3 regions of the Lysinibacillus sp. Y5S-8 genome follow, and region 1 is predicted to be linked to each of the others. Evidence: a T-box and tRNA genes for the amino acid it is inferred to sense, from the RefSeq annotation. Region 1 holds a T-box; the other regions hold tRNA genes.
The links. The T-box of region 1 lies ahead of ileS (isoleucine--tRNA ligase). A T-box ahead of a tRNA ligase gene usually reads a tRNA of that ligase, here a tRNA-Ile.

Region 1 (10,319 bases):
GATCTAGTAGTGACACGATAATAACAGATAAGAAGCCAACCGGTACTGTCACAATACCTGGTATTTTAAACTGCAAGAAACTTGGTAATGTTCCTGGTAAAAAGATCATCCACATTGACACGCCAAGACCAATGAGCAATCCTGCAATGGCACCCTTCTCTGTCATGCCCCTCCACCAAATACCGAGAATAAAGATTGGCGTGAATGTACTGGCTGCAACCGTAAAGGCGAGCGCCACTAAATGACCAATGGATGCATCCTTGACAAGTAAACCAAGTGCTCCATATAAAATCCCTAATAATACAATGGCCACTTTACCAGCAACAACACGTTGTTTTTGTGTTATATCCTTTTTCATAATATTGGCATATAAATCATGGGCTAATGCGCCAGAGCTTGTAATAAATAGCCCTGAAAGATTAGAGAAAATAGCTGCAAATGCACCTGCAATTACTAAACCAAGTAACCATTTACCACCTAGCGCAAGGGCTGTCGTCGGAATGACCATGTTATTCCCACCTAATACTAAATCGCGCATTACCTCCTCACTAGCTGTTCCCGAAATGAAAATAGATCGGCCTACAACACCTAAATAAACAGCTAATAAGAAAAACGTACTAGCAATACCAATAGCCATAAGCGCAGATTTACGTGCTGCTTTAGCACTTGGGTTTGTATAAAAGCGTAATAATATATGGGGAAGCCCAATTGTCCCTAAGGCTAAACCAATGGTCATACTAATAGTTTGCCAAAATGTTGGGAAATAAAAGCCTGTGCCTGTCCAAGCGGCACCATCAAAATTCACATCATTACCATCTAAGGCATACGGAGAAGTTCCTGTAATAGGGCCACTGAATGAATGGATGGCAGCTAAAATTTTATCGTAATGCAAACCACCATAAACTGCAGCAATTAACATCACAATAAATGCGCCAAGACGAATCCACAGCTCCAAAGCTTGGTTGATTGTCGTACCTTTCATTCCACCTATCCCTACATAAAAAACCATGACAACACATGTAAAGATAATGCCAAATTCATAGGAAGTACCAAAAAACATACTTAATATTTGAGCAGCACCTAATAATTGAGGAGCCGCATAAAAGCCTGAGATGGCTAAAACGACTGCAACCGCTACGAGTCGAGCCCTGCTACTATGAAAACGATAACCTAAAAAATCAGCAACCGTAAATGCACCAAATCTTCTTAAAGGGCCCGCTACGAAAATAGCTAATAATGTTAATCCAATAGAGAAACAAAAAGCATAATAAGCACCATCATAACCTAGTTGAAATGTTAAACCAGCTATTCCAAGAAATGTTGCTGCACTTAAATAATCCCCGCCAATGGCAGAACCATTTGTAAACCATCCAAAGCTTCGGCCACCTACAAAGAAATCCGAAGCTGTTGCATTTCTCTTTGTTAAATACGTAATGTAGACAATCGTTCCCATTAACGCAACGGTCATTAACATCTTTGGTTCTAAAAGAGCTTCCATCATTCAACACTTCCCCCTTTGTCTCACCTACTTATTTGCTATATCGTATTTTTTTAAACGCTTCTCATACATGGCCGTATGCACATACGCAATAATAAAAGCCATAGCCATCATGACAATCGTTGTCACAAACCATGTGACTGTCATACCGCCCCATATTTTCTTAAATGCAAATGCTGGAGCAAACCAATTCATAACAGGAATACTAAAAATCAAAATAAAGTAAAATACCGTTAAGCCTAAACCTGTTGTAAATTCATCCTTCATAATTTTATTTGTTGTTGCATCTAGAGGCGGTAGATCTTTCACATCAATTGTTCCTGCCTCCACGTAGTCATAATCATGACTGCCTACTTCCGCCATAAGCTAACTCCCCCTTTGTCATATCATCGAATAATTATCTGAAATTTCAAACTATTATTCACTACAATTATTTTATTCTATTTCAACCACAATATAGATATAAAATTTTGCTGTATTAGTACAAATAATTGCTATTTTAAGTTAAAATATTTTTATCTTTTCATTCGTAGGAGGCTGGTAGCATTTTAAAGGTGGTATGGTATATGGAAAGCTCATTTGATAAACAGCAAATGAGTGAATGGTTAAAAGAGGTTTTACCAAATGCTTTGGAGGAGTGTAAAGTGCCAAAGCGAGAAGATGAAGTCATTATTGTCTATGAGGTCAATCGGTTATTTGATTGGGTGAAGATTAATCGATTAAAAAGAAATTATCCTAATAGTATAATTGTCCCAATTGTTACAGAACACCTCACCTACTCGACTGGTATAGCAATTGAATTAGTTTTACCTGCACTTCTCATAAAACCATTACAGAAATCAAAATTTTTACGAATCGTAAAAAAACTGTACACATCCTATCAGGACAAGAAAGCAAGTACACTCACAATGCTTGAGCTATCACAACAAGTGTCCCAGCATCATACCTCTCCGTTCAGAGAAGCATTTTTGAAACGTCTTATACGTGGCGAAATTGATAATGAACAAGAAATCATTCAATCTGCATCATTTTTATCAACAAATTGTATTCCTAATATTGTGTTCTTAATTCAGGGCTATATCGATAGTGATGCTATTCCTCATGACGCAAGCAGTAACATTACAAATGTTTTTCGTCAGCATTTTGCCAATAAAGCACCCTTATCTTTTTTACATTTCGAACGCTACTTATTACTTCTCATGAGAATTCCGACTGAGTATAACTCTTTTAAACATTGGACAGCAGGCGAATTATGTCTATTGGAGGTCATCGAGACACTTAAAAAGGACTATTGTATCCATCTTTTCATGGGGGTTGGAGGAGTGTTTCAGGACGCAATGCACGTAAAGGAGTCCTATAGTCAAGCACGAAAAGCACGTAGAAAACCACCTATAGATAATATTCATATCAGATATTATGAAGATTTAACAAAGCATGTGCAGCTTCAAAAGGCCATTCATTATATTGAAGAACATTATGATGAGCAATTGACCGTTCGTGATGTTGCAAAATATATAAGCTTTAGTCCCACACATTTTAGCAGGCTATTTAAAAAAGAGACTGGTCGCAATTTCGTTGACTATGTCGCCTTTACACGCCTCATCAAGAGCTTACCCTTTCTACGGAAGTACGACTATACCGTAGAAAAGATCTCCTCCACCTGTGGCTTTAATACACCTAATTACTATAGTTTAACCTTTAAAAAATATGTAGGAATCTCTCCAACCGACTATCGCAATACGACAGAAATTTTATTTAAATAATCTAACAAGAATCTGCAAAACCTCCATGAAAAAAAGCAAGCCCCCATCAAGGAGACTTGCGTATGATCTACAATAGAAATGCAGATTCTTATTATTCATTTCCGTTAAACGTAATATTTTTCTACAACTTCTGCACAGCGCGCACAAACTGTAGGATGTGCCTCATTTGCACCAACTGTTTCAGAAATTGACCAGCAACGCTCACATTTCTCCCCTGTTGCCTTCTCAACTACAATGGATACATGCTCAAGTGCTAAAGCTTCAGCAGGCGCCTCATCAATAGTAGCTACTTCAAAAGCAGAAACGATTGAAAGCTGTGCAAAGTCAATGTTCACATCATTCAATAAAGCTACAACATCCTCTTTGGCATATACTGTTACTTTTGCTTCTAGTGATTTACCTATTGTTTTAGCATTACGAGCTTCCTCTAATGCTTTTAAGATATCGTCACGTACATCAATAATATTTTCCCATTTTGTACGTAGGCTTTCAAAATTCTCTTGTACATCTACCTCTGGGAAGTCCGTTAATTGAACAGAAACTTCCTCTACAATACCTTGGGCATGTAGATAAGACCACATTTCATCTGTTGTATGAGGGATGATTGGTGTCATGATTTTAACCAATGTCATTAATGTATCGTAAATAACTGTTTGCATCGCTCGACGATCTTTATTGTCGTGACCTTCGATATAGACAATATCTTTTGCAATATCTAAATAGAATGAAGATAACTCGACTGCGACAAAATTATTGACGATGTGATAAACAGCAGCGAAATCATAACGATCATATGCTGCACGAACAGTTTGTAAGACATCCTGTAAACGCATATAGACATATTGATCCATCTCACGAAGCTCTGCATAGGCAACACGATCTTTCTTTGGATCGAAATCAGCGATATTGCCGTGTAAGAAGCGGAATGTATTACGAATTTTACGGTACACCTCTGATACTTGCTTTAACATATCCATCGAAATTCGTACATCCGCTGTATAGTCAACAGAAGCAACCCATAGACGAAGAATATCTGCTCCATACTGATCCATTACTTTTTGTGGAATGATCACATTTCCTAATGATTTACTCATTTTACGTCCTTCGCCATCAAGAACAAAACCATGTGTTAATAGTCCTTTATATGGTGCATAGCCATTAATAGCAACAGATGTAATAAGAGATGAGTTAAACCAACCACGATGCTGGTCAGAGCCTTCTAAGTATAAATCAGCTGGATATTTCATGCCGCGCTCTACAAGTACACCTTGGTGGGATGAACCTGAATCGAACCAGACGTCCATAATATCATTTTCTTTTGTGAATTCGCCGTTCGGGCTACCTGGATGTGTAAAGCCCTCTGGTAATAATTCTTTTGTTGTTTTTTGGAACCAAATATTCGATCCATGCTCACGGAATAATGCTGAGATATGGCTAATTGTTTCAGGTGTAATAATTGGCTCTCCGTTTTCTGCGTAGAAAATTGGAATCGGCACACCCCAAGCACGTTGACGTGAAATAACCCAGTCTCCACGATCACGAATCATATTATAAAGACGAGTTTCTCCCCAAGCTGGTGTAAATGCTGTAGCTTTTACAGCTTCTAACAACTCACCACGGAATGCTTCAACAGAGGCAAACCATTGTGGTGTCGCACGATAAATAACAGGTTTTTTCGTACGCCAGTCATGTGGATAAGAGTGCGTAAAGAAGTCAAGTTTTTCTAATGCATCTACTTCTTTTAGTTTTTCTGTTACAAGTTTGTTGGCATCATTATAAAACACGCCTTCAAAGCCAGGTGCTTCATCTGTATAACAGCCGCTATTATCAAGAGGGCTAAGAATGCCTAAACCATATTGTTTACCAATATGATAATCGTCTTCCCCGTGTCCGGGAGCTGTATGAACACAACCTGTACCCGCTTCAGCAGTTACGTGTTCTCCTACCATAATAAGAGATTCACGATCATAAAATGGATGCTGCGCTACAAGACGATCAAGTGCTTCCCCTTTTACTTCTTGAACAACCTCATAGTCTTCCCATCCAAGGGCATTCGCTACTGATGTTAATAATTCTTTGGCAATGATGAATTTTTTATTAGCTACAGCAACTACAACATACATAAATTCAGGATTTAAAGAAATGCCTAGGTTTGCTGGTAATGTCCAAGGTGTTGTTGTCCAAATAATAAATTTAGCATCTGCTGGTACAATACCTTTCGCATCTTTAATAGCAAAGCTAACATAGATTGATGGTGATTTGATGTCCTTATATTCAATTTCAGCTTCTGCTAAAGCAGATTCAGAAGATGGTGACCAATAAACTGGTTTTAAGCCTTTATAAATGTAACCCTTTTCAGCCATTTTACCGAACACTTCAATTTGACGTGCTTCAAATTCAGGCTTTAATGTAATATAAGGGTTTTCCCAATCACCACGAATGCCTAGACGACGGAATTGGGCACGTTGATTATCAATTTGCTCATATGCATACTCTTCACAAAGTTGGCGGAATGCTGCTACTGACATTTCTTTACGCTTTACACCTTTGTTTGTCAGTGCTTGTTCAATTGGTAGACCGTGCGTATCCCAGCCTGGAATATAATTCACATGGTAGCCAGTCATTGAACGATGACGTGTAATCATATCCTTCAATACTTTATTTAAGGCATGGCCGATGTGGATATCACCATTTGCATAGGGAGGACCATCATGTAGAACATATTCTGGACGATCGGCAGTACGTTCCATCTGTAATTTGTTAATATCCATGTCATTCCATTTTTCTTGCGTTTTTGGCTCATTCGCCGGTAGATTCCCACGCATTGGGAAATCTGTTTTTGGCATTAATAACGTATCTTTGTATTCAACCATTAAAATTCCTCCTTTATTTTACCCAAGCATATAGACAATTACTTCTAGGACAGTTATTGGCAAACGCAACTCAAACAATTCGCGAACAAATAAAAAAAGCCCTCAATCCCACTAAGGGACGAGAAGCTTCTACTCGCGGTACCACCCTACTTGTAGCACAAAAATATTGCACTACCTCTTTCAAGCACGTTAACGTCGTGCATCACGAAATAACCTACTTTTTTCAGCTATTTAGCTCAGAAGTGATATTCAATGTTAGTTGCATGTTTGGGCTCTCACTGTCCCCAAATCGCTTAACTACGCCTAACAAATACTGTCTTCGTCTCTGCCTGTATGCATATCTTTTCAAAATAATTACTATTACAAAGTATATGAAATTCAAACAATGGCGTCAAGTTTCATTTGTCGAGTGCAACCATTAAAAAGAAAAGTTACATCTCTTCAGATTCCTGTGCTTCCTCAACAGATGCTTGAATTTCTGTTAAATCAATATCATATTGAAGCAAATGATCCCAGTCATCAGCATTAAGCAAATCAAGCTGTGCCTCAACAAGCATCTTGAAACGATTACGGAATACTTTAGATTGTTTTTTAAGCTCATCAATTTCAATCGTCACCTTACGAGCTTTTGTTAAAGCATCATTGACAATTCGATCAGCATTTTTCTCAGCCTCTTTTACAATGAGTTTAGCCTCTTTTTGTGAATTTCTTCGCACTTCATCAGCCGCTTCTTGTGCAACAACAATGGACTTCTGCAAAGTTTCTTCTAAGGAGCTAAAATGCCTCGCCTGTTCTAAGGCCATCTCTAATTGCTTATCAACCTCTTTTTTTTCACGTAACAAAATTTCGTAGTCTTTAATGATTTGGTCTAAAAATTCATTTACTTCATCTTCAGCATAACCTCTGAAAGCTTTTGTAAACTCCTTATTATGTATATCAATAGGTGATAATGGCATACAATCCTTCTCTCCTTTACATGTACATTCGTAATTTCTATTATACAATTGTTCCGACAACTTAGCAGTAAAAATTAATGAAATTTACTTCACTTTCAGCTTTTTTGGGCCAATCGACCGATTTGCAGACGGATTTTATCCTTTTTTGTACGGCCTTCTGTCATAATAATTTTCACACGACCGCTCCCTCGTATCGATAAAATATCCCCTTCTTGTAATTCAAAGGCAACTGTATCTCGCTCTGTCCAATTGACACGTACTTTATTCCCAGTAATCAAAGCTTGTGCCTTTTGACGTGACACATTTAAAATGGTAGCGATAATCACATCTAAACGCATGGATGAAACAGTATGAGATTCCTCAAACCACTCATCCTCATTGAAGAGAAGTGGCTCGTCTTGCTTTAAAGATTCAACATGTACCTTGACTTTACCAATACCCGTTAAATGCAAACGAACATAATCTGCTACCTCCTGTGCTACTACAAATTGCACCTGCTGCTCATTGACACGTATATCACCAAATTTACCACGATTCAAGCCTAATGATAACAAGGCCCCTAACACATCTGGATGCCGGAGCTGGACAAATTTCATAGGATAGTGAATCGTAAATGCTGTCAGCTGAAAGTCTTCCTCCATAACTTCATAGTAAGTAGGATAAATAAGCATACGCTGTCTCTCTGCCCCGTCAAATAACCCTGCACATGCCGTTTTCAATGTGTCGTCCTGTCCGATAATAGATGTCACGATAAAACGCTGTCTGGGATCAAGAAAATCTGTTAGCTTAGGTGCATAGCGATCCTCTACCTCACGCTGCCAGCTTATTACTTGTTCAATAAACGGTTGTTCATCTTTTCGAAAATGCTGAATTAAGTGTTCCATCTCGTTGTCTCCTCTTTCACTAGTTCTATATGCTTGGTGGGCTGGATGAACATAGTATTTCCAAGTTATGACGTCTTTGCATCATTGAGTATAATTTTTTTACGTTTACTTGAAAAGCTCTTTTTTCCACTGGGGCAGTCTCATTATACAAAGATATTTGAACACCCGTTAAACAAACCTTTATCACCCTCTATTTTTGGCCGTTGCTCTTTCCGTACAAAAACATTGCTAAATAAAAAATCCCCACCTAAGAGTGAGGATTTACTGCTAAACGAACATAAGAAATATTTTCTGGATGACTATAACAAGCCCTCGTTCAATAAAATTCAACATGAAGATAGCCACAATTGGTGAAATATCAATCATTCCAAGTGGTGGAATGAACTTTCTGAAAATCCCTAAATACGGCTCACACACTTTTTCAAGCATACGTCCAATGGCTGAATTTTGAGCGGCAGGCACCCAAGACATTAAAATATAGCCAATTAGCATAAATGAATAGATTCTAAATGCTAATGATACATAACCAAGTATTATAAAAAAAGTCATATAAACTACAATCCTCGCTATTAATTATCGTCTAAAATAAAGTTTGTAATTTCACCAGTCACTTCTACATTATCTGGCGTACAAAGGAAAATATCTTTACCGATACGTTGGATATCCCCGGCAAGTGCATAGACTGTACCACTTAAAAAATCAATAATGCGTTTGCCTTGCTCTCGTTCAATACGTTGTAAATTGACGATTGCAGCACGCTTATTTTTTAAATGCTCCGCGATATCTTGTGCTTCTGCATAAACTCTAGGCTCAATTAAAACAACTTTTGCTCCCTTAGAGCTCATAGCTGCCTGCAAGCTTACAATGTTGTTAGGCGTTGCTGAACTTTGCGGCATAATTTCTTGAATAGGCGCCCTACGCTCTTTAATCGTTTTTTTAGGCTTTACGGAATGAATCGGTTGCTGTTGTTGTATGGGCTGTTGCTGCTGAATAGGAGCTTGCGTGATTTCTTCTTCTAGTTCTTCTTCAAGGTAAAAGAAGTTTTTAATTTTATTTTTCATGCTCATCCTGTTCCCCTCTTTCATTTCCAACAAGAGCCGTTCCGACTCGAACAAAAGTAGCCCCTTCCTCTACCGCAATTTCAAAGTCATTAGACATGCCCATTGATAACTCGGTACAAGGTGCGTGTGCGAATCCTTGCTCGGCTATTTGCTGTTGACATTGTTTTAATTGCTTGAAAACAGAGCGAATGATTGCTTCGTCTTCTGTATTTGGTGCCATGGTCATTAAACCTACAACTTGAATCTTTGTAAAACTCTTTAACGCTTTTACAAAAGGCAAAACTTCTTCGATACTTAAGCCATGTTTTGATTCTTCACCCGAAACATTTACTTGTACAAAACATTTAACTGGCTGATCTGCTCTTTTTTCAATTTCTTCTGCTAGACTCAAACGATCTAAGGAGTGTAAATAATCAATGCTGTTAATGACTTGTTTTACTTTACGTGTTTGAAGAGACCCGATATAATGCCAATGTACATCAGCGTGAATCTCTGCAATTTTACGTTGCAGGCCTTCAGGTCTATTTTCTCCTAAATGAGAGAGTCCTGCATCAATTGCTTCTTGTGTTCTTTCAACAGAAACTTCTTTCGTTACGGCAATTATTTGGACTTTATCACCCTGACGATTCCCTTTTTTTTCTGCTGCTGTTATTAAATCCTGTAGTTTGTTTAAATTTGTTAAGATTTTTGTCACTGTTTTTCCCAACTTTACAACAATAGTTTCTTTTATTGTAACAAGCAATGCTTGATTTATCAATGAATAGCCTGACCTATGTCAGTTTACATTCACCACAATTTTATTAACATATGCCCTAGGAAAGTGCTTTAACTAAAATAACATCCTTGCCAACAACAAGCACATCTTTCATATACACTTTTCTTACAGACTCTTCCCCTTTAAAAAAACCAAGATATTTACGAGGCTCTGCAATCAAAAATGCTGTCACATAGCCCGTTTCTTTTGAGACTTCAGCATCTATTACAAATCCTATAAATCGCCCATTTCCTGCTTCAATCACTTCTTTTTGCTGTAATAATGAAAAACGCAATGACATACCTCCTCTATTCTTTATTTTTGTACATTCATTTCTATCATCAAACTTAGCTGTTACTTTATATTTATGTATCACTTGTTCATTGAATGAAGATAAAATGCGCATCGAATAATCCGATGCGCATTTTTTTATTTGTAATCTTTTTGCATTGTTTCAATAGCATTTTTTTCAAGACGTGAAATTTGTGCTTGGGAAATCCCCAATTCCTTCGCGATTTCCGTTTGCGTTT
Region 2 (10,319 bases), 750 kb from region 1:
AAGGCGACGATGCGTAGCCGACCTGAGAGGGTGATCGGCCACACTGGGACTGAGACACGGCCCAGACTCCTACGGGAGGCAGCAGTAGGGAATCTTCCACAATGGGCGAAAGCCTGATGGAGCAACGCCGCGTGAGTGAAGAAGGATTTCGGTTCGTAAAACTCTGTTGTAAGGGAAGAACAAGTACAGTAGTAACTGGCTGTACCTTGACGGTACCTTATTAGAAAGCCACGGCTAACTACGTGCCAGCAGCCGCGGTAATACGTAGGTGGCAAGCGTTGTCCGGAATTATTGGGCGTAAAGCGCGCGCAGGTGGTTTCTTAAGTCTGATGTGAAAGCCCACGGCTCAACCGTGGAGGGTCATTGGAAACTGGGAGACTTGAGTGCAGAAGAGGATAGTGGAATTCCAAGTGTAGCGGTGAAATGCGTAGAGATTTGGAGGAACACCAGTGGCGAAGGCGACTATCTGGTCTGTAACTGACACTGAGGCGCGAAAGCGTGGGGAGCAAACAGGATTAGATACCCTGGTAGTCCACGCCGTAAACGATGAGTGCTAAGTGTTAGGGGGTTTCCGCCCCTTAGTGCTGCAGCTAACGCATTAAGCACTCCGCCTGGGGAGTACGGTCGCAAGACTGAAACTCAAAGGAATTGACGGGGGCCCGCACAAGCGGTGGAGCATGTGGTTTAATTCGAAGCAACGCGAAGAACCTTACCAGGTCTTGACATCCCGTTGACCACTGTAGAGATATAGTTTCCCCTTCGGGGGCAACGGTGACAGGTGGTGCATGGTTGTCGTCAGCTCGTGTCGTGAGATGTTGGGTTAAGTCCCGCAACGAGCGCAACCCTTGATCTTAGTTGCCATCATTTAGTTGGGCACTCTAAGGTGACTGCCGGTGACAAACCGGAGGAAGGTGGGGATGACGTCAAATCATCATGCCCCTTATGACCTGGGCTACACACGTGCTACAATGGACGATACAAACGGTTGCCAACTCGCGAGAGGGAGCTAATCCGATAAAGTCGTTCTCAGTTCGGATTGTAGGCTGCAACTCGCCTACATGAAGCCGGAATCGCTAGTAATCGCGGATCAGCATGCCGCGGTGAATACGTTCCCGGGCCTTGTACACACCGCCCGTCACACCACGAGAGTTTGTAACACCCGAAGTCGGTGAGGTAACCTTTTGGAGCCAGCCGCCGAAGGTGGGATAGATGATTGGGGTGAAGTCGTAACAAGGTAGCCGTATCGGAAGGTGCGGCTGGATCACCTCCTTTCTAAGGATTATTTCGGAATACAAACCTAGGGTTTGTAAGATTACGTTTTGCGTTCAGTTTTGAAGGTTCATTCTTCTTGAATGAAAATCTTCAAAACTTGTTCTTTGAAAACTGGATAAAACGACATTGAAATTGTAACAAACACATTTATTTTTTAAGTTTTTTTATAGGCTTAATAACATTAAAAGGTTTCAAGACACGAGCAGTTCTAGGAAGCAATCGAGTGAATGAAGGAGCGTACTTGAGTACGTGACTGATTGAACGAGTGAAGCTGACAACGAAATGTGATGTGTATTGAAAGCTGTTAGGTTAAGTTATTAAGGGCGCACGGCGAATGCCTTGGCACTAGGAGCCGAAGAAGGACGGCACTAACACCGATATGCTTCGGGGAGCTGTAAGTGAGCTTTGATCCGGAGATTTCCGAATGGGGGAACCCACTACGTTTAATCGCGTAGTATCTTGACGTGAATACATAGCGTCTTGAAGGCAGACCCAGGGAACTGAAACATCTAAGTACCTGGAGGAAGAGAAAGAAAAATCGATTCCCTGAGTAGCGGCGAGCGAAACGGGAAGAGCCCAAACCAAGAGGCTTGCCTCTTGGGGTTGTAGGACACTCAATACGGAGTTACAAAAGAGCGAGTTAGATGAAGCGACTTGGAAAGGTCCGCCAGAGCAGGTAAAAGCCCTGTAGTCGAAAGTTCGTTCTCTCCTGAGTGGATCCTGAGTACGGCGGAACACGTGAAATTCCGTCGGAATCCGGGAGGACCATCTCCCAAGGCTAAATACTACCTAGTGACCGATAGTGAACCAGTACCGTGAGGGAAAGGTGAAAAGCACCCCGGAAGGGGAGTGAAAGAGATCCTGAAACCGTGTGCCTACAAGTAGTTAGAGCCCGTTAATGGGTGATAGCGTGCCTTTTGTAGAATGAACCGGCGAGTTACGATTACGTGCGAGGTTAAGCTTTAGAAGGCGGAGCCGCAGCGAAAGCGAGTCTGAATAGGGCGAAATAGTACGTGGTCGTAGACCCGAAACCAGGTGATCTACCCATGTCCAGGGTGAAGGTAAGGTAACACTTACTGGAGGCCCGAACCCACGCACGTTGAAAAGTGCGGGGATGAGGTGTGGGTAGCGGAGAAATTCCAATCGAACTTGGAGATAGCTGGTTCTCTCCGAAATAGCTTTAGGGCTAGCCTCGTGATGAGAATACTGGAGGTAGAGCACTGTTTGGACTAGGGGGCCATCCCGGTTTACCGAATTCAGACAAACTCCGAATGCCAGATATTTATACACGGGAGTCAGACTGCGAGTGATAAGATCCGTAGTCAAAAGGGAAACAGCCCAGACCACCAGCTAAGGTCCCAAAGTAATCGTTAAGTGGAAAAGGATGTGGCGTTGCACAGACAACCAGGATGTTGGCTTAGAAGCAGCCATCATTTAAAGAGTGCGTAATAGCTCACTGGTCGAGTGACGCTGCGCCGAAAATGTATCGGGGCTAAACGATTCACCGAAGCTGTGGATTGACATCTACGATGTCAGTGGTAGGAGAGCGTTCTAAGTGCGTTGAAGTCAGACCGGAAGGACTGGTGGAGCGCTTAGAAGTGAGAATGCCGGTATGAGTAGCGAAAGACGGGTGAGAATCCCGTCCACCGTATGACTAAGGTTTCCTGAGGAAGGCTCGTCCGCTCAGGGTTAGTCGGGACCTAAGCCGAGGCCGATAGGCGTAGGCGATGGACAACAGGTTGATATTCCTGTACCACCTCCTCACCGTTTGAGAAATGGGGGGACGCAGTAGGATAGGGTAAGCGCGCTGTTGGTTATGCGCGTCCAAGCAGTAAGGCGTGTGTGTAGGCAAATCCGCACACTGTAACGTTGAGCTGTGATGGCGAGTCCGTATGGACGAAGTTCCTGATTTCACACTGCCAAGAAAAGCCTCTATCGAGGTGAGAGGTGCCCGTACCGCAAACCGACACAGGTAGTCGAGGAGAGAATCCTAAGGTGTGCGAGAGAACTCTCGTTAAGGAACTCGGCAAAATGACCCCGTAACTTCGGGAGAAGGGGTGCTCTTGAGCGTGCAAGCGCATGAGAGCCGCAGTGAATAGGCCCAGGCGACTGTTTAGCAAAAACACAGGTCTCTGCAAAACCGTAAGGTGACGTATAGGGGCTGACGCCTGCCCGGTGCTGGAAGGTTAAGAGGAGTGGTTAGCGCAAGCGAAGCTGCGAATTGAAGCCCCAGTAAACGGCGGCCGTAACTATAACGGTCCTAAGGTAGCGAAATTCCTTGTCGGGTAAGTTCCGACCCGCACGAAAGGCGTAACGATCTGGGCACTGTCTCAACGAGAGACTCGGTGAAATTATAGTACCTGTGAAGATGCAGGTTACCCGCGACAGGACGGAAAGACCCCGTGGAGCTTTACTGTAGCCTGATATTGAATTTTGGTACAACTTGTACAGGATAGGTAGGAGCCAGAGATCTCGGAGCGCCAGCTTCGAAGGAGGCGTCGGTGGGATACTACCCTGGTTGTATTGAAATTCTAACCCATGCCCCTTAGCGGGGCAGGAGACAGTGTCAGGCGGACAGTTTGACTGGGGCGGTCGCCTCCTAAAAGGTAACGGAGGCGCCCAAAGGTTCCCTCAGAATGGTTGGAAATCATTCGTAGAGTGTAAAGGCACAAGGGAGCTTGACTGCGAGACCTACAAGTCGAGCAGGGTCGAAAGACGGGCTTAGTGATCCGGTGGTTCCGCATGGAAGGGCCATCGCTCAACGGATAAAAGCTACCCCGGGGATAACAGGCTTATCTCCCCCAAGAGTCCACATCGACGGGGAGGTTTGGCACCTCGATGTCGGCTCATCGCATCCTGGGGCTGTAGTCGGTCCCAAGGGTTGGGCTGTTCGCCCATTAAAGCGGTACGCGAGCTGGGTTCAGAACGTCGTGAGACAGTTCGGTCCCTATCCGTCGTGGGCGTAGGAAATTTGAGAGGAGCTGTCCTTAGTACGAGAGGACCGGGATGGACACACCGCTGGTGTACCAGTTGTCTTGCCAAAGGCATCGCTGGGTAGCTATGTGTGGACGGGATAAGTGCTGAAAGCATCTAAGCATGAAGCCCCCCTCAAGATGAGATTTCCCATTACGCAAGTAAGTAAGATCCCTCAAAGACGATGAGGTAGATAGGTTCGAGGTGGAAGTGTGGTGACACATGGAGCTGACGAATACTAATCGATCGAGGACTTAACCAAAAACGTTTGAAACATTCAATGCACGTTTATCCAGTTTTGAAAGAACAACTCTTTCAACTGAATAAGTGAAGTGATGATGGCAAAGAGGCCACACCCGTTCCCATACCGAACACGGAAGTTAAGCTCTTTAGCGCCGATGGTAGTTGGGGGCTTCCCCCTGTGAGAGTAGGACATCGCTTCGCTTATTTTTCGTGGAGGATTAGCTCAGCTGGGAGAGCATCTGCCTTACAAGCAGAGGGTCGGCGGTTCGAGCCCGTCATCCTCCACCATTATTTATACAACAGTATAGTATTATCGCGGGGTGGAGCAGTGGTAGCTCGTCGGGCTCATAACCCGAAGGTCGTTGGTTCAAATCCAGCCCCCGCAACCAAATGGTCCCGTGGTGTAGCGGTTAACATGCCTGCCTGTCACGCAGGAGATCGCCGGTTCGATCCCGGTCGGGACCGCCATTTTTTTTTGCCGGTGTAGCTCAGTTGGTAGAGCAACTGACTTGTAATCAGTAGGTCGTGGGTTCGACTCCTATCGCCGGCACCATTCCCTTGGAGGGGTAGCGAAGTGGCTAAACGCGGCGGACTGTAAATCCGCTCCTTAGGGTTCGGCGGTTCGAATCCGTCCCCCTCCACCATTTTAGGGGCATAGTTCAACGGTAGAATAGAGGTCTCCAAAACCTTTGGTGTGGGTTCGATTCCTACTGCCCCTGCCAGGTATTGAGGTACTCGTTCATATACAGCTGTTATAATTTATATAGTGGCGATTGTGGCGAAGTGGTTAACGCATCGGATTGTGGTTCCGACATTCGTGGGTTCGATTCCCATCAGTCGCCCCATTTTCAAATTGGGGTATAGCCAAGCGGTAAGGCAACGGATTTTGATTCCGTCATGCCTAGGTTCGAATCCTAGTACCCCAGCCATTTTTCTTTTTTACGAGCCATTAGCTCAGTTGGTAGAGCATCTGACTTTTAATCAGAGGGTCGAAGGTTCGAGTCCTTCATGGCTCATCGTTTTTAATGAATATTGCGCCCGTAGCTCAATTGGATAGAGCGTCTGACTACGGATCAGAAGGTTATGGGTTCGACTCCTGTCGGGCGCGCCAATAAATTTATGTTTTCGGAATGTAGCTCAGCTTGGTAGAGCACTTGGTTTGGGACCAAGGGGTCGTAGGTTCGAATCCTGTCATTCCGACCATTTTTTATGTTAAATGGGGCCTTAGCTCAGCTGGGAGAGCGCCTGCCTTGCACGCAGGAGGTCAGCGGTTCGATCCCGCTAGGCTCCACCAGTTCAATATTTTTGGAGGTATACCCAAGTCTGGCTGAAGGGATCGGTCTTGAAAACCGACAGGCGGGTAACACCGCGCGGGGGTTCGAATCCCTCTACCTCCTCCATTTTGGGTCAGTAGCTCAGTTGGTAGAGCATTAGATTGAAGCTCTAAGTGTCGGCGGTTCGATTCCGTCCTGACCCACCATTATTTGCGGGTGTAGTTTAATGGTAAAACCTCAGCCTTCCAAGCTGATGTCGTGAGTTCGATTCTCATCACCCGCTCCAAAATGGGCCTATAGCTCAGCTGGTTAGAGCGCACGCCTGATAAGCGTGAGGTCGATGGTTCGAGTCCATTTAGGCCCATCATTATTCCGAAGTAGCTCAGTTGGTAGTAGCACCTGACTGTTAATCAGGTTGTCGCAGGTTCGAGTCCTGCCTTCGGAGCCACGGCCCGTTGGTCAAGTGGTTAAGACACCGCCCTTTCACGGCGGTAACACGGGTTCGAATCCCGTACGGGTCATCAAGCATGTAGCACAAATATGTGTTACATGCTTTTTCTTTTATCAATAAATGACATAGTAGTAAAGAGTGAAAGCTACGAATCCGCTATCAATGGTTCAGTAGCTTTTTTACATGACTAATATTTTGTTTCTCCTTTCTAATAAGATGTTTCCCACTACTTTTCCTTCTTCATTCACAATATTTTCTAACCATGATTCGATTCATTGTAAATTTGAACAAACTATTTCATATATGCAATATGTATGTTTTTTTATGGCTATTTTCGTGGTGCTTGTCGTTTTGTTCCTCTAATATGAGGATAAGTGGAGGAATCGAAATGAATATACAGGAGATCCAGCAATTTTTAAGTTTATATCAGACAGAACAAGATGAATCAGAACGTTGGTTAGCGAATAGATTACAACAGATTAAGAATGCAGGTGAGTACGACCCAACAACAGAGGAGGTAGCTTTTGGTGCACGGGTGGCGTGGCGTAATAGTAACAAATGTATTGGTCGTCTGTTTTGGCAATCATTGCATGTAGTAGATGCACGTGCCGTTTTAGATGAACAGGATATTTTTCAAAAACTACTGGAGCATATCGATTATGCAACAAATAGTGGAAAGATCCGTCCAACAATAACAGTATTTGCTTCGAACAGAGTGCGTATATGGAATCATCAGCTAATTCGTTATGCAGGCTATGAAACGGAAGCTGGCGTTATAGGTGATGCACATTCTATTGCTTTTACTAAAGTATGTGAATCGTTAGGTTGGAAAAGTGAGAGGACACCATTCGATGTGTTACCTCTTGTTATACAAGTAGATGAGCGAGCTCCGCAGCTGTTTACAATTCCTGTAGAATATATTTTAGAGGTGCCAATTCGTCATCCAGAGTCAGTGGATGTAGAGAAATTAGGAATGAAATGGTATGCTGTACCCATTATTTCAAGTATGCGTTTTCAAATGGCAGGCATTGATTTTCAAGCGGCACCCTTTAATGGCTGGTATATGGGGACAGAAATCGGTGCACGTAATTTAGCAGATCATGACCGTTATAATATGCTACCAGCTATTGCGGAGGTTTTTAATCTTGATACAACCAAGCAAGCTTCACTTTGGCGTGATCGTGCATTAGTGGAGCTTAATATTGCTGTCCTTCATTCTTTTAAAGAACAAGGCGTGAGCATTGTCGATCATCATACAGCTGCTCAGCAGTTTAAATTGTTTGAAGAAGCAGAGGAATCAGCAGGACGAGACGTTACAGGCAACTGGACATGGCTAATCCCACCACTTTCGCCCGCAACGACTCATATTTTCCATAAGCCGTATATCAATATTTATCATACACCCAATTATTTTTATCAAAAACCATGCTATTAACTGATTGTGGAGAGGACGAAACGCTATGTTGAATGAGCAAATTTCGAGTATCCCGTGGTTACAATTGACGACACCTTATGGTAGAGGAACGGCAATCCCGCAGCTGATTGAACAGGAGCAATATACAGAGCTAGCTGAGTTAGTGGAGCATCAAGGTACACTATGGCAGGTCACACCATGGGTTTTGCTTGTCCTTTTAAAAAAGCTTGCTAGCAAAGATACGAAGGAGGCACTGACTACCTTTTTTGAGACAGTAAAAAAACACCTTTTAAACTGCCAGTTGACGGTATTTTACCGGCGACTGGTTGTTTAGTTTCGTTTGGATACGGATATTGTTATAATAGTGTATATATTCTTCGACGATTCGAATCACACAAGCATTAGACGTGCTGTGTATTCCGTCGAGATAGAACGTTTCGGACTTTAGCGAGGAGTGAAACGTTTCGATTGGGGAATTATCAGCGGGCGTGCCTTTGCGGGACATGCTCATGGTAATTCCTTTTTCTTTTACTGCTGCTTGATAAACATAGGACGTATACACAGAGCCCTGATCGCTATGCAGAATGATATCCTCAGGCAGCTGCTTCAATTGAGCGAGCGTATCTAAGATAAACGTTGTATCTTGTGTATCACCGACTGTATAGGCAATGATTTCACCATTGTATAAATCCATGATGCTTGAAAGATATAACATCGACTGACCAAAAGGCAAGTAAGTAATATCGGTTACGAGCTTCTGGAGGGGTGCTGTTGCCTTAAAATCACGGGCTAATGTATTGTCTGCTATGTCCGCTGGTTGACCGGTACGTTTACGCTTTTTTACTTTGACACGACAAGACCAATTATATTTTTGCATCACTCTTTGTACCGTTTTTTCTGCAATTTCTGGAAATAAAGTAGCGATTTTACGATAGCCATAACGATATTTATGGGCTGCACAAGCTTCACCAATCGCTTGATCTCGACTATCTTTATTGGACAGTATCCCACGTTGTTTTCGCCAACGGTAATAGGTAGCCCTCGCCACGCCCATATGTGCACAAATAGTTTGAATAGACATGGTTCCTTTTAATTCTTCTACGAGGTCTACGAATGCTTGTCCAACCACTTCCTCTCCAATTCTTTGTACTTTTTTAGTACTTCAATTTGTTGTTTTAAGAAACGAATTTCAGCTTGTAAACGTGCCTCCTCTGTATCGTATTCAGGACCTTTACCAAATGAATACTGTTTCCCAACCGGTTGTTGTAATCGTTGATGCTCTCCTTCACGATACCATTTCATCCACACTTTTAGTTGCGTATGATTTTTAATATTTAATGGCTCAAGCACTTCCTTCACTGGCACACCAGCTAACCTCATTTCAATCGCTTTCATTTTTATCTCAATTGGATAACTTACTCTTGTACCCATAGAAAAAACACCTCCACGTTGATTGTTTGGTATTCAATACCCGTTTTTCAACGAAAGGTGTTTTTATTTGTCTCATATTTTTAGGTCAGTGCGGGATGTCTCTGTACAAGAAGTAGAGCTTTATTTAGCTGTGGCACATGCAATTTCTGAGGATTATCTAGACCCATCATATTCAGTTCAAACTATGCAGGAGCTGTTAGATGTCAAATATTTATGGATGGATCACGAAGAGAATGATGAGCTGGAATGGGAGGAGGAAACGCCAAAGGGTTATGAGCAGAAAGCTTTTGTAAGCTATTATTATTTTAGTTATATACTCTTACAAGAGGCTGTTCCTATTTTTGCAGCAGTTATAGCTCACAACAAAGAAACAGCGGACCATCTTGCTGAACTGTTAACCTTACTACAGCAATTGGACAAATAAAACGTCTATACCTATATAGAAGTAAAGCAGATGGGGAACATGAGCAGTTATCCCATCTGCTTTATTTTAATGGACATATTCGTCTTTAGAAGCTCTCATTGAGCAAAAGAAAAGAATGGTCGCCACAACTACAAAGAGCCAACCAGCAATATTCCAGCCACCCAATAAATCATGTAAGTAGCCAAAAAGAATAGGGCCAATGGCGGCAAATAAATAACCTAATGATTGTGCAAAGCCTGATAAATCTGCTGCCTCAAATGCCGTGCGTGTACGAAGTGTAAAGAACATCATCGCTAAGGCAAATGAAGAACCTCCTGCTAAACCTAAAAGAATCATCCACAGTACCCCAAGACTTGTCCACTCCATGACAACTCCAATAAAGCCTATTAAATAGAAGAATGTAAACATCACTACAAGATGTCTTTGAGAAGCCATTTTACTTGCAATGATAGGCACAGCCAATGCCATTGGTACTTGTGAAAATTGCATGATAGAAAACATCCAGCCAGCTTTGTCAGGAGCCAATCCCTGGGCGATATAGATTTCAGGAATCCAAGCAGCTGTCGTATAAAATAATAAAGACTGTAACCCCATTGCACCTGTGACAGCCCAAGTAACAGGAGACTTCCATAAGGGTGTACCTGTTATTTTAGAGGTAGTGGCAGGCTCAGGTTTATTTGATTTCAATTGAGGTATCCAAATTAAAATCGTTACGACCACTAGTACAAGTGCAATGGACAGTGCTCCTTGCCAGCCAAATGATGAATTGGCTATAGGATAGCTAATACCTGCGCCAAGCCCAGCCGTTAAGTTCATTGACATGGTGAAAAAAGCCAT
Region 3 (10,319 bases), 2.1 Mb from region 1:
TTAGAAGTTGGATTTTTATTGATCGATCGAGTAAGTGAAAGCCATACTCAATAATGAGCGCCCCGCAGAAAACCCCATTTTCTTTAGCGTAAAAAGAAAAAGATCCCTGCTGTTCAGCTGAAAAGATATATTCACTCGATAAATCCCCATCACCTAAATCCTCATTAAAAAATTGCTTGAGCATTTCCTCGAGTTTGATGATATTCATACAATGAGTTCCTCACTTTCATTTGGCCTTGCGAAAAAATAATCCAACGACTTGCCCAGTGTACGTCCATTTCTAATTTATCCGTACGAATGTGAGCACCACGCGTTTCCGTTCGTGTAATTGCAGCATGTGCCATTAATGTTGCGACAACATGCATCATAAATAGTTCCAATTCAGCTTGTTCTAGACCCTTTAGATTCGTATAAAGAAGTGATTGTAAGGAGGGTAATTGCTGAATAAAATGCTGCAAGTCATTAACGTTTCGCACGATGCCTAAAAACTGCATCATGTATTGCTGTAACTGCTGTTTGCTAAATAAAGATGGCATTATTTCAGCACATTGATGGTGGTTATGTGTGAAATTTTTTTGATGGCAACCATGTTGAATGATGAACTGAGCCATTCTTTGCCCAAACGTAATACCTTCCAATAGGGAGTTACTTGCTAAACGGTTCGCACCATGGACACCTGTACAGGCAACTTCCCCCACTGCATATAGATTAGGTATAGTGGTTCTTCCTTTGTCATCAGCAATAACGCCCCCCATTAAGAAATGACTTCCTGGAGCTACAGGAATTAAGCCATCTTGTAAATAAACTTGATTGTCATAGCAAAGCTGAGCAATTGTTGGGAATTTCACTTCAAAATTTTGAATGTTAGTAATATCAATAAACGTCTCCTCACCAGCAGCACGTTTTTTAAAAAGTGCAAGTGCCGTAATATGTCTTGGTGCTAAGTCAAGTTGGGCATGTAAGCCTGTCATAATGGGCTGACGCTGTGCATCGACAAAGATGCCACCAGCACCTCGAACAGCTTCGGAAACTAATCCCTTCGCCTCATTTTCACACCAAAGCAGACTAGGGTGGAACTGCATAAATTCCATATCACTGATGGCAGCACCTGCGCGAAATGCTAACGCGATGCCGTCACCTGTATTGGTTGGATAATTAGATGTGCTTGAATAGAGTGCACCTGCACCACCTGTCGCTAAAATGACATGATGGGCCAAATAGCGTGTAATGCCTTTTTGTCCTTTGGTAAGTGCGCCTATGCAGCCACCATCTGTATTCCGTAAAAGCTCATAAGCCATTTCATAGCAATTCACCTTTGTTTTAGGTGAAAGTTTATGAAGTAAGTAATCTATGAAAATTTGACCAGTACGATCACCACCTGCATGTAGAATACGATGATGACTATGTGCCCCTTCGAGTCCTAGAGCCGGTTTTCCATCAACATGACGATCGATAGGGAGACCAGTCTTTAAATATTTCTGCATGATTTTAGTGCCATCTTCTATGAGTGTAGTAACATGTTTTTTCTCGTGATGATATTCTCCAGCTTTCAATGTATCAGCAATGTGGTGTTCAATATGATCTTTCTCACTTGTAACAGCAGCGATGCCACCTTGTGCACGATAAGAACTACTCATATAAAGAGATGATTTTGTAACAATTTGTACTTGAAAATGTTCTTCGAGCAGTAAAGCAGCTTGAAGTGCAGCAATTCCACTGCCGATTATAAGGACATCTGTCTTTACATCCATAGTTATACCCTCTTTACAGTTGTCTTGACACTTATCTTTACATAAAATAAAAAAGAAAACAAGACTTGATGAACTAGAGAGGGAGAAGACAATGATTTATATGGATTATGCTGCGACATCACCGATGACGAAGGAGGCTCTTGCAGCTTATGTAGAGGTAGCACAGCGTTATTATGGAAATAGTGCAAGTCTTCATGATTTAGGAGGACAAGCCTATTATTTTGTCCAGCAATCAAGAGAGGTTGTAGCCACTGCTTTAGGCGTAAATAGTGACGGTATTATTTTTACAGGGAGCGGGACAGAAGGAAATATCCTGGCTATCTTGTCATTAGCGCTGGCCTCTAAAAAAGGAAAACACATTATTTCATCTCAAGCTGAGCATACGTCTGTGCATGCAGCGTTGAATACGCTTGAGAAAATGGGTTTTATAGTGACAAAATTGCCTTTACAGATGGATGGATGGATTGACCTTGAACAATTACAGCAAGCAATCCGCAAAGATACGGCTTTGATTACAATTCAACATGTCAATTCTGAAATTGGCGCTATTCAGCCTGTAGAGAAAATAATAGAGATGGCTAAAAAATCTGATGTTTTCAGTCATATTGACTGTGTACAATCATTTGGGAAGCTCGCTATACCAAGTGGAGTAGATGCCATTACAATCTCAGCTCATAAAATAGGTGGGCCAAAGGGGTGTGGTGCTGTCTATCTGAATCCTGCGCTCCGAGTACCTGCCTTAACACCGGGTGTAACTCATGAGAGGGGTTTAAGAGGAGGCACATTAGATACACCAGCAATTGTAGCCTTTGCGGCAGCAATTGAAAACTATCAATATGAAAGACAACATTATGAGACTTTAAGAAGATTTTTGAAGAACAATTTGCCTGAAACATGCCAATTAATAGAATGTAACCAACAATTGCCTAATATTTGTGGCGTAATGATGGATAAAATAGAGGGGCAATATGTTCTTTTAAAGTTAAATGAGGCAGGAATCTGTATTTCGACGGGTAGTGCATGTGATATTCATAGTGAATCTGGAACGAAAGCTATTTTATCAATGGGTTACTCTTTGGAAGCAGCACGCCAATTTTTTAGACTATCTTTTGGAGCTTCCACAACATTTGAAGAAATTCTAAGATTGAAACAAGAGCTTTTAACTATTTAATGAAACAACAAGTGAAGGGTTTTCTATACCCTTTCCTTGTTTAGAAATAGATTATAAGCTAAGAAAATAGGTGAAATAAAATAATTGTTTTCTTTTGAAACAACAATTGTTATAATATTTTGCAGGGCAATATTTTCTCTTACTTAGCAAAAATAACTTCAAAAAGTAATAATTTCTTTTTTTTATAAAAAAGTATTGCACAATGTGAGAAAACGTTATACAATAATTCTTGTCTTGAAGGACAGGTAAACAACTTCAAAACAAGATACATAAAGAAACTTCTGCTAAGAACGCAGAAGCCAGCACAATCAAGTGCAAGTCTAGTGATGATGGCAAAGAGGTCACACCCGTTCCCATACCGAACACGGAAGTTAAGCTCTTTAGCGCCGATGGTAGTTGGGGGCTTCCCCCTGTGAGAGTAGGACGTCGCTAGGCATAGTACCCAGGAGGATTAGCTCAGCTGGGAGAGCATCTGCCTTACAAGCAGAGGGTCGGCGGTTCGAGCCCGTCATCCTCCACCATATGCCGGTTTAGCTCAGCAGGTAGAGCAACTGACTTGTAATCAGTAGGTCGTGGGTTCGATTCCTATAGCCGGCACCATTTTTTAGAGCCATTAGCTCAGTTGGTAGAGCATCTGACTTTTAATCAGAGGGTCGAAGGTTCGAGTCCTTCATGGCTCACCATTTTTAATAATAATAAGCGGGTGTGGCGGAATTGGCAGACGCACTAGACTTAGGATCTAGCGCCGCAAGGCGTGGGGGTTCGACTCCCTTCACCCGCACCATTATTTCATTGCCAGATAAAAAAACTTATGCACATGCGGAAGTAGTTCAGTGGTAGAACACCACCTTGCCAAGGTGGGGGTCGCGAGTTCGAACCTCGTCTTCCGCTCCAAATGTGCCGGGGTGGCGGAACTGGCAGACGCACAGGACTTAAAATCCTGCGGTAGGTGACTACCGTACCGGTTCGATTCCGGTCCTCGGCACCATTTTTAATGCGCCCGTAGCTCAATTGGATAGAGCGTCTGACTACGGATCAGAAGGTTATGGGTTCGACTCCTGTCGGGCGCGCCAAAAAAGAACGGGAAGTAGCTCAGCTTGGTAGAGCACTTGGTTTGGGACCAAGGGGTCGCAGGTTCGAATCCTGTCTTCCCGACCATTTCCAAAGAAATTATGGGGCCTTAGCTCAGCTGGGAGAGCGCCTGCCTTGCACGCAGGAGGTCAGCGGTTCGATCCCGCTAGGCTCCACCATAATAAATTAACCAGTATAAAGATCCTGGCGGCGTAGCTCAGCTGGCTAGAGCGTACGGTTCATACCCGTAAGGTCGGGGGTTCGATCCCCTCTGCCGCCATCTTAAAGGACCTTTAGCTCAGTTGGTTAGAGCAGACGGCTCATAACCGTCCGGTCGCAGGTTCGAGTCCTGCAAGGTCCACCATTTATATAATGCAACGGAGGTATACCCAAGTCTGGCTGAAGGGATCGGTCTTGAAAACCGACAGGCGGGTAACACCGCGCGGGGGTTCGAATCCCTCTACCTCCTCCAGTTTTAAATCTTTATAAATGGTGCTTTAAAAACTCGAAACAGTATAAAATTATCGCGGGGTGGAGCAGTGGTAGCTCGTCGGGCTCATAACCCGAAGGTCGTTGGTTCAAATCCGGCCCCCGCAACCAAATGGTCCCGTGGTGTAGCGGTTAACATGCCTGCCTGTCACGCAGGAGATCGCCGGTTCGATCCCGGTCGGGACCGCCATTATTTTCATAAGAAGATATGATAAGCAAAAGAAAATAAGCTTAGCATGGACGAAATGGGTCAGTAGCTCAGTTGGTAGAGCATTAGATTGAAGCTCTAAGTGTCGGCGGTTCGATTCCGTCCTGACCCACCATTTATGCGGGTGTAGTTTAATGGTAAAACCTCAGCCTTCCAAGCTGATGTCGTGGGTTCGATTCCCATCACCCGCTCCAAGGGCCTATAGCTCAGCTGGTTAGAGCGCACGCCTGATAAGCGTGAGGTCGATGGTTCGAGTCCATTTAGGCCCATCATTATTCCGAAGTAGCTCAGTTGGTAGTAGCACCTGACTGTTAATCAGGTTGTCGCAGGTTCGAGTCCTGCCTTCGGAGCCATTTTTATGTGGGGAAGTACTCAAGAGGCTGAAGAGGCGCCCCTGCTAAGGGTGTAGGTCGGGTAACCGGCGCGAGGGTTCAAATCCCTCCTTCTCCGCCATTGGCCCGTTGGTCAAGTGGTTAAGACACCGCCCTTTCACGGCGGTAACACGGGTTCGAATCCCGTACGGGTCATACTAAGTGCAGTAGATGAATTACATCTACTGCACTTTTTAATTGATTTGATAACATAGTTACTATAAAAATGAAGCCTTCACAGAACATCGAATCTGTGAAGGCTTGTTAATTATATAGGAAGTTAAGAAATTTTTCTCCCTTTTCCGTAGGGGATCATAAACGCATAACAAGGAACTTAGACAAATGTAAGTTCTGTATTGTATAATTTTGTATTTTGAAGCTAGATGGACTAAGCTAATGATAAAGGAGGGATAGGAATGAATGAAAAATTAAAGTGGGTGCACAATCAGCTGGATAAAGCAAATGACGGAACAGCTTTACTGCCATATTTTACATTGGAACAAGTAAAGAAAGTGGGGCAATTTCTACGTACATATGAGCAATTTGAAAAGACACCTCTCCATCATCTTGATTCACTTGCTTCATGGATGGGTATAGAAAAAATCTTGGTAAAAGACGAATCCTATCGATTTGGCTTAAACGCATTTAAAGTATTAGGCGGAGTTTATGCAATTGCGCAGTATGTTGCCAATAGACTCCAGAAAAATATAGAGGAACTATCGTTTGAACAATTAAAATCATCAGAAGTAAAAGCGCAGATAGGTAATTTAACCTTTATTTCAACAACAGATGGTAACCATGGTCGTGGTGTGGCATGGGCGGCTCGTGAACTGGGGTATCAAGCGCGAATATATATGCCAGCTGGCAGTGCCGATGAACGTTTACAGCATATTAAAAAAGAAGGAGCCTATGCTGAAATAACGACAATGAATTATGATGAAACCGTGCGTTATACCTCGCAGCTAGCACAAGAAAATGGCTGGGTCCTGATTCAGGATACGATGTGGGATGGCTACGAAGAAATACCATTATGGATTATGCAAGGCTACACAACACTTGTACATGAAATCGTTGAACAGATGCAGCAAGCTCCGACACATGTATTTTTACAAGCTGGTGTTGGGTCATTTGCAGGGGCAGTAGTAGCTTTTTTACAACAATATTATGAGCAGGATATTACATTTGTGTTAGTTGAGCCACATGTTGCTAATTGTTATTATGAGAGCTTTAAGGCAGGTACTGAGCAATATGTAACTGTTGGTGGAGAGATGAAAACCATAATGGCGGGCCTTGCTTGCGGTGAACCTAATCCACAGGCTTGGCGACTCTTAAAAGCCCATATAAAAATAAGCATCTCCTGTGAAGAAGAAATAGCAGCAACAGGAATGCGCGTTCTTGCAAATCCATTGGCTTCAGACTCACGTATTATAGCAGGAGAATCAGGAGCGGCTCCGTTTGGTTGCTTTTATGAATTAATGACTAATGAACACTACAAAGATTTAATACTCGACCTACAGCTAGACGAACATGCGAGGGTGTTGTTTATTAATACAGAGGGTGACACAGATAAAAAGAATTATCATCACATAGTGTGGCATGGGAAATATGCGAATCAATGAACAGTAAGATAGCTGGATCATTTTTAAACTACCAAAACAATGCAGAAGAAACGAACTATTGCGAAATAAGAGTATCTCGCGATAGTTTATTTTTTCCTTGCTTATTTTACGATTGTAAAAGACCTTATTAGTGAATAGTAATATGGGCAATATTAAAAGCACCATAATCATCTATTGTAACAGTATAGGTCTTATAGCAATCATAGAATTGATAATTTTCTTGTGCATCATAAAAATCACCCGTTTCGTTCATATCCACATAGTATTGACCATTTGAAAATTGTACATCTAATACCCCGTTGTTTTAAATAGAAGTAATATGCAATTTCATTACTATATTTCTCTAATTCTTGATAAGCTGAACTGCTAGGTGTAAGCATATCAGCAATCCAATAAAAATCACCCTCATTGAGTGCCATCTCATAATACAGACGGAATGCTTACACGAATTGACCAGCTAGTATAGCGTCTGCTTCGTTAATGGATTCTGTTTCAATAATAGATAGTTGACTGTTTTCATAAACATTCGCAACAGCATGAACTTCATTTGCTGAAAGTGGCTTAGCAATCCATCCTTCAAATTGGTCAAGCATACTGTAAAGAGGGATGGAGAAGGTAAAGTAGTTAGTACTTGTCTTGTATGATTCTCATGGTGACAATTTGGACACTTCATCCTATCACGTTCCTGTGAATTATTTATTATTCATATCGGCTTATAAAAACTCGGATTATAGATTTTTATGGAATTATATATTCTGAAAGGATGATTATAGTTCGATTAATATTTTTTATTTTGTCTTGACCTTAACGTTGCGTCAAAGTTTACAGTAGCATTAGAGGAGGTGAGCACATGGAATATTCCATTCAGGAGCTTGCTCAATTGTCGGGTGTTAGCACGAGAACATTGCGTTATTATGATGAAATTGGGTTGCTGAAGCCAGCCAGAACAAATGAGGCAGGGTATCGATTCTATGGCCAATTGGAGGTCGATATGCTACAGCAGATTTTATTTTATCGTGCATTAGATATGAAACTTGCGACGATTCAAGCGATTATTAAGGCGCCAAATTTTCAACATGCAGAGGCGCTAAAAACACATAGAGCAGCTTTGCTTCAACGCCAGGAACAGCTTGTAACAATCTTACAGACGGTAGAAAAAACAATACAATCCATTGAGGGGGAACAACCGATGTCCAATGAAGAAAAATTTAAAGGTTTTAAAGAAAGGTTAATCGAAGATAATGAAAAGCAATACGGACAAGAAATTCGTGCGAAATATGGAGAAGGCACAGTGGATGCTTCGAATGCTAAGCTTATGAATATGACAGAGCAACAATATCAGGCGATGCAAGAGCTAGAACAGCAAATGTTTGAGCGGTTAGCAGAGGCTATGGAGCTTGGGAATCCTACAAGTGACATTGCGATGGAAGTGGCAGAATTGCATAAACGCTGGCTAAGCTATACATGGAATGAATATTCTCAAGAGGCCCATGCAGGACTTGCACAAATGTATATAGCTGACGAACGATTTACGGCTTATTATGATGAGCGAGGTACAATGGGAACTGCACAATTTTTACATGATGCAATTATAGCTTACACGAGTAAATAAATAGGTCTTCCTTATGCTGACATGTTTTAGAAATCGTAAATTAGGAAAAAATGAAGGCATGAGGAGGAGATTTTTTTGGATCAACAAGTAATGCAACAATTAAAAAGACAACTAGAGCAAGAATTGCAAGAAATTGAACAACGATTAGAGGAATCAGAGCGTCCCCAAGCGACAGAGCTATCTAATTATGATAATCATCCTGCTGATAATGCGAGTGATTTAACGGATCAGCTAACAGAAATGGCTATGGATGAGCATCTTGGCGACAATGCGGAGGAAATTAAAAAAGCTCTTCAAGCAATGGCAGACGGAACATATGGTAAATGTGTGGTCTGTGGTGAAGACATTCCATTAGGACGTTTAGAGGCTATGCCACAAGCTCTGACATGTGTGGAGCATGCAGAACAGAAAGAAGAAAATTTACGACCAGTGGAAGAAGATGTACTATCTTCAACACCAAGATCTGATGATTTTATTGAACTTGAGGAATTTGGCTCTTCCGATACACCGCAAGATAAAATTTAGTCAGTTTTTCCTCGTGAAAGCAGTATAATAGCTGTAGAGGTGAGGATATGAAGATTATTGATTTACATTGTGATGCGCTTTTAAAATTAACAACTCTTGAAACGGCAAATTTTGCAGAGGATGAGCGTCTTCATACCAATCAAAAAAGACTGCAATTAGGGCAAATAGAGGCTCAAGTATTCGCCATCTTTATTGACCCAGAAATCCCACAAAATCTGCAATTTCTTGAGGTCATGCGCCAAATTGAAGCATTTCATACCCATGTTTTACAAACAGAGGGCATGGTGCATATAACAGATTGGGCGCAGTTAGACCGAATAGCTCCACATGAGATAGGAGCTATTTTAAGCTTAGAGGGCTGCAATGCCATTGGTGATGATTTAACAAAACTGACAGCCGTACTAGATGCTGGTGTAAAATTAGTGGGCTTAACATGGAATGAAGAAAATGCTGTTGCACATGGAGCTGAACAGGATGCAAGTCTAGGATTGAAGCCGTTTGGTCAAGAAGTTATACAATTACTAAATGAGCGAGATCTTATTATTGATGTCTCTCATCTGAATGAACAAAGCTTTTGGGACGTGTTGCCTTTAGCGAAGCATATTCTTGCAAGTCATAGTAATGCACGTGCACTATGTGACCACCCACGTAATTTAACGGATGCCCAAGCAAAGGCGCTTGTAGAACATGGGGGACATATCCATGTAGTTTACTTCCCACCCTTCATTGGTAAAGATGCAACACTAGAACATTTAGTGGATCATGTGGAGCATTTAGCAAAATTAGTAGGTGTCGAGCACATAGGATTAGGTTCAGATTTCGATGGGATTGATAGGACTGTCAAAGGCTTAGCGCATGCAGGAGAAGCACAAAATTTAGTAGAGGCACTACGCTCACGTTTTTCAGCCGAAGAAGTGCATGGTATCGCAAGTCAAAATTTCAGACGTTATATAAAAAAAGCAGCAACCCGTTAAGGCTGCCACATTTTTAATAAAAGAAATAATAAATTAATAAACCGATTCCTAATAGGAAGCCGAAGAATGTATTCGTTTGTGCTGTATATTTCATCGCAGGCATTACTTCTTTGGCTTCTTTTTTGTCTCGGAAAATTTGAATAGCACGTAATGGTTTTGGAATACTTAGGAAAATAATTAATGCCCAAAAAGTAATGCCATCAACTGCTACAAGGGCGATTACCCATAAATACGAGACGATAAAAAAGCCAGATAACACAGAAATCGCATTATCGCGTCCTACTAAAATAGCCAATGTTTTTCGTCCACCTTCTGTATCGCCAACAATATCACGGATATTGTTCGATAACATAATAGCACCGACTAAAATCATGCTTGGCACAGACAGCAATACAGCATCGAGTGTCACTGTAAGCGTTTGAATATAGAAGGCGATTAACACAATGCCCATGCCCATTACTGCCCCAGAAACAATTTCTCCAAATGGGGAATAGGCGATTGGATAAGGTCCACCTGTATATAAGAAAC

Region 2: it has a tRNA-Ile gene. The T-box ahead of ileS (isoleucine--tRNA ligase) is inferred to sense a tRNA for this amino acid. The anticodon was not compared.
Region 3: it has a tRNA-Ile gene. The T-box ahead of ileS (isoleucine--tRNA ligase) is inferred to sense a tRNA for this amino acid. The anticodon was not compared.

Annotation. Positions count from the first base shown of each region.
Region 1 is NZ_CP145889.1:998,250-1,008,568, reverse strand. It holds gene V6670_RS04710 (cation acetate symporter) at 1-1,501, opposite strand, end outside; gene V6670_RS04705 (hypothetical protein) at 1,526-1,861, opposite strand; gene V6670_RS04700 (AraC family transcriptional regulator) at 2,065-3,261, shown strand; gene ileS (isoleucine--tRNA ligase) at 3,366-6,134, opposite strand; T-box leader at 6,246-6,469, opposite strand; gene V6670_RS04690 (DivIVA domain-containing protein) at 6,566-7,090, opposite strand; gene V6670_RS04685 (RNA-binding protein) at 7,186-7,974, opposite strand; gene V6670_RS04680 (YggT family protein) at 8,242-8,523, opposite strand; gene V6670_RS04675 (cell division protein SepF) at 8,544-9,041, opposite strand; gene V6670_RS04670 (YggS family pyridoxal phosphate-dependent enzyme) at 9,025-9,729, opposite strand; gene V6670_RS04665 (YlmC/YmxH family sporulation protein) at 9,848-10,195, opposite strand; gene sigG (RNA polymerase sporulation sigma factor SigG) at 10,219-10,319, opposite strand, start outside.
Region 2 is NZ_CP145889.1:252,426-262,744, forward strand. It holds rRNA gene V6670_RS01150 (16S ribosomal RNA) at 1-1,272, shown strand, start outside; rRNA gene V6670_RS01155 (23S ribosomal RNA) at 1,580-4,507, shown strand; rRNA gene rrf (5S ribosomal RNA) at 4,574-4,689, shown strand; tRNA gene V6670_RS01165 (tRNA-Val) at 4,701-4,776, shown strand; tRNA gene V6670_RS01170 (tRNA-Met) at 4,803-4,877, shown strand; tRNA gene V6670_RS01175 (tRNA-Asp) at 4,881-4,956, shown strand; tRNA gene V6670_RS01180 (tRNA-Thr) at 4,966-5,041, shown strand; tRNA gene V6670_RS01185 (tRNA-Tyr) at 5,049-5,132, shown strand; tRNA gene V6670_RS01190 (tRNA-Trp) at 5,137-5,210, shown strand; tRNA gene V6670_RS01195 (tRNA-His) at 5,258-5,333, shown strand; tRNA gene V6670_RS01200 (tRNA-Gln) at 5,343-5,417, shown strand; tRNA gene V6670_RS01205 (tRNA-Lys) at 5,432-5,504, shown strand; tRNA gene V6670_RS01210 (tRNA-Arg) at 5,523-5,599, shown strand; tRNA gene V6670_RS01215 (tRNA-Pro) at 5,615-5,691, shown strand; tRNA gene V6670_RS01220 (tRNA-Ala) at 5,707-5,782, shown strand; tRNA gene V6670_RS01225 (tRNA-Ser) at 5,796-5,888, shown strand; tRNA gene V6670_RS01230 (tRNA-Phe) at 5,893-5,968, shown strand; tRNA gene V6670_RS01235 (tRNA-Gly) at 5,975-6,048, shown strand; tRNA gene V6670_RS01240 (tRNA-Ile) at 6,053-6,126, shown strand; tRNA gene V6670_RS01245 (tRNA-Asn) at 6,134-6,210, shown strand; tRNA gene V6670_RS01250 (tRNA-Glu) at 6,212-6,283, shown strand; gene V6670_RS01255 (nitric oxide synthase oxygenase) at 6,602-7,648, shown strand; gene V6670_RS01260 (hypothetical protein) at 7,674-7,961, shown strand; one part of gene V6670_RS01265 (IS3 family transposase) at 7,917-8,785, opposite strand; one part of gene V6670_RS01265 (IS3 family transposase) at 8,785-9,058, opposite strand; gene V6670_RS01270 (hypothetical protein) at 9,126-9,482, shown strand; gene V6670_RS01275 (MFS transporter) at 9,549-10,319, opposite strand, start outside.
Region 3 is NZ_CP145889.1:3,617,553-3,627,871, reverse strand. It holds gene nadC (carboxylating nicotinate-nucleotide diphosphorylase) at 1-208, opposite strand, end outside; gene nadB (L-aspartate oxidase) at 165-1,751, opposite strand; gene V6670_RS17630 (cysteine desulfurase family protein) at 1,852-2,922, shown strand; rRNA gene rrf (5S ribosomal RNA) at 3,242-3,357, shown strand; tRNA gene V6670_RS17620 (tRNA-Val) at 3,368-3,443, shown strand; tRNA gene V6670_RS17615 (tRNA-Thr) at 3,447-3,522, shown strand; tRNA gene V6670_RS17610 (tRNA-Lys) at 3,530-3,605, shown strand; tRNA gene V6670_RS17605 (tRNA-Leu) at 3,622-3,706, shown strand; tRNA gene V6670_RS17600 (tRNA-Gly) at 3,742-3,816, shown strand; tRNA gene V6670_RS17595 (tRNA-Leu) at 3,822-3,910, shown strand; tRNA gene V6670_RS17590 (tRNA-Arg) at 3,919-3,995, shown strand; tRNA gene V6670_RS17585 (tRNA-Pro) at 4,004-4,080, shown strand; tRNA gene V6670_RS17580 (tRNA-Ala) at 4,097-4,172, shown strand; tRNA gene V6670_RS17575 (tRNA-Met) at 4,200-4,273, shown strand; tRNA gene V6670_RS17570 (tRNA-Ile) at 4,281-4,357, shown strand; tRNA gene V6670_RS17565 (tRNA-Ser) at 4,373-4,465, shown strand; tRNA gene V6670_RS17560 (tRNA-Met) at 4,519-4,593, shown strand; tRNA gene V6670_RS17555 (tRNA-Asp) at 4,597-4,672, shown strand; tRNA gene V6670_RS17550 (tRNA-Phe) at 4,730-4,805, shown strand; tRNA gene V6670_RS17545 (tRNA-Gly) at 4,811-4,884, shown strand; tRNA gene V6670_RS17540 (tRNA-Ile) at 4,886-4,959, shown strand; tRNA gene V6670_RS17535 (tRNA-Asn) at 4,967-5,043, shown strand; tRNA gene V6670_RS17530 (tRNA-Ser) at 5,053-5,143, shown strand; tRNA gene V6670_RS17525 (tRNA-Glu) at 5,146-5,217, shown strand; gene V6670_RS17520 (diaminopropionate ammonia-lyase) at 5,478-6,680, shown strand; gene V6670_RS17515 (hypothetical protein) at 6,808-6,939, opposite strand; gene V6670_RS17510 (hypothetical protein) at 7,121-7,273, opposite strand; gene V6670_RS17505 (MerR family transcriptional regulator) at 7,531-8,292, shown strand; gene V6670_RS17500 (TraR/DksA C4-type zinc finger protein) at 8,368-8,817, shown strand; gene V6670_RS17495 (dipeptidase) at 8,865-9,791, shown strand; gene V6670_RS17490 (1,4-dihydroxy-2-naphthoate polyprenyltransferase) at 9,805-10,319, opposite strand, start outside.